DNA from 2 places in the Blastomonas sp. AAP25 genome. Region 2 is predicted to be linked to the other one. Evidence: predicted binding sites of a transcription regulator. Region 2 holds the regulator's gene; the other holds the start of a gene.

Region 1 (3,091 bases), 260 kb from region 2:
CAACTGGATTGACGATCCGGAGATCGACGCGATCATCTCCACCGGCGGGACGGGCCTGACCGGGCGCGACATCACCCCAGAGGCGCTCGACCGGGTGAAGGAAAAGGACATTCCGGGCTTTGGCGAGCTGTTCCGCTGGCTGAGCTACAAGACCATCGGCACCAGCACGGTGCAATCAAGGGCGTGCGCGGTGCTCTCGCGCGGCACCTATATCTTCGCGCTGCCCGGATCGAACGGGGCGGTGAAGGATGGCTGGAACGGTATTCTCGACGAGCAGCTCGACAGCCGCAACCGCCCCTGCAATTTCATCGAACTGATGCCGAGGTTACGCGAGAAATAGGCGCAGCTCAGGGCGCCTTGATGGCAAGCAGCGCCGATCGCGGCTTGTCATTCGCGCCGATCCCCAGGCGCTTGGCCACCCATTTCATGCTCGGCCCCTGGATCACGCTCGACAACAGCACCACGAAGAACACGATGTTGAAGATCGTGAACGCGCCCGGCACGCCCGCCACCATCGGGAAGGTCGCGAGCACGATCGGCACCGCGCCGCGCAGCCCCGCCCAGGACACGAAGAGCTTGGCGCGCCAGTCGAGCGAACGGAACGGGGCAAGGCAGATGAACACGCTGACCGGACGCGCGACCAGCATCAATACGAAGGTGATGCCAAGCCCGGGCACGATCACATCGACCAGATTGGTGGGCGCCACCAGCAGCCCCAGCGTCAGGAACATCACCACCTGCCCCAGCCACGCGAGGCCATCCTGGAAGGTCGAGATGATCCGCCGCGCGGCATAGCTACGGTTGCCCGCGACCAGCCCGGCGATATAGGCCGCAAGGAACCCGTTGCCTCCGATCACTTCGGCCAGCCCATAGGCGATCAGCGCAGCGGCGATCGAGATCACGAACGCCAAGCCGCTGCTGCGATAATGCTTGCGCTTCAAAAGCTCAGGCAGCAGCCAGCCGATGCCAAGCCCGATCACCACGCCCATCGCCATCTGCCCGGCAAAATCGGGCAGCAGCCCCAGCGGCGACGCGCCCGGCTGGGCGATGAACAGCAAGGCAGCGCCGACCATGAAGATCGCCATCGGATCGTTGGTTCCCGATTCGAGCTCGATCAACGCAGGCACATCGCCTTCCAGATCGAGCCCGGTCGAGCGCAGAATGGCGAACACTGCCGCGGCATCGGTCGATGCGACCACAGACCCCAGCAGGAACCCCTGGAACCAGGTGAACTTGAGCAGCAGCACCGCAGCGCTTGCAGTGATCAGCGCGCTGATCAGCACACCGAAGGTCGCCAGCACCAATGCAGGCCGCACCATCCGCTTTACCGCCTGCCAGCTGGTGTCCATTCCTCCCGAAAAGAGAATGAAGATGAGGCAGGCCACGCCAACCCCTTGCGTCAGCACATAATCGTTGAACGCGATGCCACCGGGTCCGTCGACCCCGGCGAGCATCCCGAGCCCCAGAAATCCGATCAAGGCGGGAAGACCGAAGCGGCTGGTCAGCGTGCCCGCCATCACCGTGGTCAGCAACAGAGTGCCGATGACCAGCAGCGCGATGGGGAGGGGAACAGTCAACATCGAGCCTTCAGAGCATCCCCACCGGGCTATGGCAAGGCAAAGGCCCCGGCGACTGCCTTCAGACGCGATGAACAGTTGCCCGATCGTTGGAGATTGCAATTGTTCCCGCTTTGTTTCATGATGGGACCATGGCGAACCTACCGTCACCCAAAGGCCGCGGTGCCCCGCTCAATCTGGAATCCAGGCGCTTCCGATTGCCTGAGCGGCAGGTCGACGGCGACTGGCTCGATGCGCTAGTATCGGTCGACGACACCCCTCCCCCGCTGCGGACCACGGTCACCATCGAGCATCCGCGCTCGATCCTGTCACGCAACACCTCGCCCGATCTGCCGTTCGACCAGTCGGTGAATGCCTATCGCGGCTGCGAGCATGGCTGCATCTATTGCTATGCGCGGCCCACGCACGCCTGGCTCGACCTGTCGCCGGGGCTCGATTTCGAAAGCCGCCTGTTCGCCAAGCCCGATGCGGCAAAGCTGCTGCGCGCGACGCTGCGCAAGCCGGGCTATGTCCCCAAGGTCATCGCGCTGGGCACCAACACCGATCCCTATCAGCCGATCGAGGCCGAGTACCGCATCACCCGCTCGATCCTCGAAGTGTGCCTCGAGGCGCGCAATCCGGTGGCGATCACCACAAAGTCGGACCGGGTGCTGGCCGACATCGATCTGCTGGCAGAGATGGCGCGGCACGATCTGGTGGCGATCGCGCTGTCGGTGACGACGCTCGACGGGGCAATTGCGCGCACGCTGGAGCCGCGCGCCGCAAGCCCGCGCAAACGGCTGGCGGCGATCCGCGCGCTGGCAGATCGCGACATCCCGGTGCACATGAACGTCTCGCCGGTGATCCCCGCCATCACCGACCACGAGATAGAGGCGGTGGTCGCTGCCGGGGCCGGGGCGGGCGCGCTGTCGGCCTCGTTCATCCCGGTCCGCCTGCCGCACGAGGTCGCGCCTCTCTTTCGCGCCTGGCTCGACGCCCATTTCCCCGACCGCGCGAGCAAGGTGATGAGCATCATCCAGGACATGCGCGGCGGGCGCGACAATGACCCCGATTTCGGGACACGGATGCGCGGGCAAGGCCCGTGGGCCGAGCTGATCCGCACCCGCTTTCGCATCGCGCTCAAGCGCGCGGGACTGAACCGTCATGCATGGAAGCTGTCGGTCGGGGGGTTCCGCGCGCCTGCCGACGGGATGCAGGGGGAGTTGTTTTAACGGGGCCAATTGCCTGCATTTGAGCAGCGTGAAAGGACATGGATCGAACAAGACGCAACCTGCTGATCGGCGGCCTGGCTGTTGGTATGCTCGCGCTTGGCGGGCTGCTGCGTGAAGCCTTCGGCACGCGTCGGCACAACAGAAGGATCATGACGGAAATGACTGATATTCCCGAACGCCCCGCTGGCAACCCGAAGCCGATGCTTGAAGAGGACATCGCGCCGGTGCTTGCGCGGCTTGATGCCTGGTTCGCGGCCAACCTGCCGCTGCCCCAACATGGGTTCAATCCACCAGCGACCGAAG
Region 2 (3,091 bases):
ACTGTTCTGGTTGGGGCCGCCATTGGCCTTTTCGATCAGTTCATAGGCCTGCCGAATCGGCGCCATGGCATCGTGCGGACGGTTGATCCGCATGAGGATCGCGCCGAGATTGGCGTAGAGGTTGGCCATCGCCGGGTGATCGGTGCCGAGGGCGCCGCCTGCTTGCGCGATGCCTTCCTGCGCGGTGACGATGGCGTCTTCGGTGCGCCCGGCGGAATAGAAATAGACGACCCGGTTGGCGCTCCAGATGGCGACGTCCTGCGGGACGGGATCCAGCGCGAGGCCAATGCGGATCGCCTCGGCGTTGCGCGCGAGCGCGTCATCGAGACGGCCATGTTCGAGATACGACGCTGCCAGGTTCGACAGCGTTACGGCATGGTCGCGAATGCCCTGGCTTGACGGATCGCTGGCATATTCGGCGGCGAGCTGTTCGTTGATCGCCAGCGCACCGGCATGATCGCCCTTGAAGTTGAGGATATAGGCGCGCAGGCTGAGCGCATTGCGCCAGTCCGCCTTGTATCCCTGCGCGCCCGCAAGCACGGGGATGATCCTGTCGACCTCGGCTTTGGCCGGATCCATCTCGCCCGAAGCAGCCAGCGCCTGGGCGACGTACAGCGCGCGTGCGGCGATCTCGGGATGGCCGGCAGGATAGAGCCGCCGTGCCTCGGCGAGGGTCTGGTCGGCGATCTTGCGATAACCCTCGACATCGCTGTTGGCATCGGCGGCCTCGAACTGCGTGATCAGGGCGTCCAGCCTCGTGCGATCGGGTGCGGCATGGGCTGGTGCCCCCAGAAACAGACCGATACCGCTCGCCAGTGCCACTGCAGCTTTGATCATAGGGGCCCCCCGGTTCTCGATCGCAGACTCGGGCAGCTTGAACAGCCGTCTTCCAAATGAAAAGCGATTTCTTGCACCTGGGACTGTAGCGAAAACGGGACAGCCCGGTGCTGGCCCGGTCAACCTCCAAGGTGGCGCGGGTGCCGTGCAGTGCTCAGCGAGGCCGGCATCCCGCCGATCCGTGCCATGCGGCATCGGATCGGCGAGGCTGGTCAGTGATAGCGGCGAAGCAGGCCTGCAAGCTTGCCCTGCACCTGCACTTCGTGCGGCGCATAATATTGCGGATCATAGGAGGCATTGGCCGGATCGAGCCGGATGCGGCCGTTTTCGCGGCGCAGATATTTGAGCGTTGCTTCTTCGCCGCGGACCAGCGCCACCACGATCTCGCCATCGCGCGCCGATTCCGTGCGCAGGATCAGCGCGAAATCGCCATCGAGAATCCCTGCCTCGATCATCGAATCGCCCGACACCTCGAGCGCATAATGCTCGCCGCTGCCCAGCAGCGCGGCGGGCACGGGAAGGATTTCGGTGCCCTCGAATGCTTCGATCGGTGCGCCCGCAGCGATCCGGCCATGCAGAGGAATTTCCAGCACATTGTTGTTGGCAGCGACCGGCGGCTGCGCCTTGCGCACCGCATCCATGCTGACGATGTTGCTCTTGGCCGCATCGGTCTTGGCAGCGGCGGCCGCGGCCAGTTCCTTGGCGCGCGGCTTGACGCTCGCTTCGGGCAGCTTGAGGATTTCGAGCGCGCGCGCACGGTTGGGCAGACGGCGGATGAAACCGCGTTCCTCCAGCGCACTGACCAGCCGGTGGACACCCGACTTCGACTTGAGATCCAGCGCTTCCTTCATCTCCTCGAACGAGGGGGAAATGCCGTCTTCCTCCAGCCGTACCTGGATGAAGCGGATCAGATCGTGTTGTTTGCGGGTCAGCATGCTGAATGTTCCTTTCTGCGCCGGTGGGTCGGCGGCCGAACGAATACGGAACAATTACGAAACAAAGCCGGTCAGGTCAAGACCTTGTGTTACGCCCCGGAGCGAAGCGCAATATAGTCGAGCAGGTCGCCGGGCGCGGCTTCAGGCTGGTGCACGGCGCGAACGACCAGCGCATCGGCGGCATGCAAGGAGGACAGCGCGCCGCTGTCCTGGCTCGATACCGGGAACAGCCGCCCGCCATCGATCTGCGCGCGCATGAAGTCCTGGCGGGTGCCATTTGCGGGGAAGGTGGTGCCGGCCCTGGCTTGCGAGATATCAGGCAGAACGTGCTGATATCCGGCGAAGGTCCTGACCAGCGGAAGCAGCAGCAGCAGCGCGGTGACATAGGACGACACCGGATTGCCCGGCAGGCCCAGCACGATGGCATCGCCCATCCGCCCGACCATCACCGGCTTGCCCGGGCGCATCGCGATCCGCCAGAAATCGAGCGTTCCGCCGCTCTGGAGCAGTGCGGGCTGGATGAGGTCGTGGTCGCCTACCGAGGCGCCGCCGGTGGTGACGATGATATCGGCGTCGCGGTGGTCGGCGAGCGCCGCTGCGATGATATCGAGCCGGTCGGGCAGCAGCGGCGGCATGGTGATGTCCACCGGAAGCCCCTGCAGCATGGCCGAGAGCATGATGCCGTTGCTGGCCGGGATGTGCGCGGGGCTGGGCAGCGGAGTGCCGGGCGCGACCAGCTCGTCGCCGGTGCTCAGGATCGTCACACGCACCGGCGCGTGAACGCTGAGCGTGCCGTGCCCAGCCATCGCAGCCAGCGCGATCAGCCGAGCGTCTACCCGCGGGCCCGCCGCAGCGAGCAGCGCACCTTCGGCAAAATCATGCCCCGCGCGGCGAATGTGTGCACCGGGTCGCGCGGGTCCGTCGCCGGTCAGGATCAGCGTGGCGCCATCGATGCCAGTGTCTTCCTGCACCACCACCGCATCGGCATCGGCAGGGACGATCGCGCCGGTGGAGATGCGTATCGCTTCGCCTGCGCCCATCGCGCCATCGAAAGGCCGCCCGGCGGCGCTTTCGCCGATGACCGTCCATGGGCCGGGCAGGTCGACGGCGCGCACGGCATAGCCATCCATCGCGGACAGGTCGGCTGCCGGCTGGCTGCGCCAGGCAACCAGTGGTTCGGCGAGGATATGGCCGTTCGCCTCGAGCAATCCGACCGAGTTGGCAGGCTTTGTGGTGGCGAGCGCGAGCAGCCGCTTCTGTGCCTCGGCCAGCGCGATCAGGCCGCCCGCCATCAGGGCGCGATCCAGTCGCCCGATTTG

Evidence for each region. The regulator LexA, encoded in region 2, represses DNA repair genes until DNA is damaged. The targets are predictions, from matches to a motif close to GTTCCNCNCTTGTTCT.
Region 1: a site for LexA is predicted at 1,682-1,697, ahead of IP68_RS00105 (PA0069 family radical SAM protein). Genes of this name have one in related genera too.

The regions. Positions count from the first base shown of each region.
Region 1 is NZ_LJHP01000001.1:18,936-22,026, forward strand. Features, by position in the region: gene moaB (molybdenum cofactor biosynthesis protein B) at 1-340, shown strand, start outside; gene IP68_RS00100 (potassium/proton antiporter) at 348-1,580, opposite strand; gene IP68_RS00105 (PA0069 family radical SAM protein) at 1,709-2,788, shown strand; gene IP68_RS00110 (SMI1/KNR4 family protein) at 2,827-3,091, shown strand, end outside.
Region 2 is NZ_LJHP01000001.1:278,637-281,727, reverse strand. Features, by position in the region: gene IP68_RS01365 (CHAT domain-containing protein) at 1-837, opposite strand, end outside; gene lexA (transcriptional repressor LexA) at 1,050-1,772, opposite strand; gene IP68_RS01355 (molybdopterin molybdotransferase MoeA) at 1,862-3,064, opposite strand; gene moaC (cyclic pyranopterin monophosphate synthase MoaC) at 3,064-3,091, opposite strand, start outside.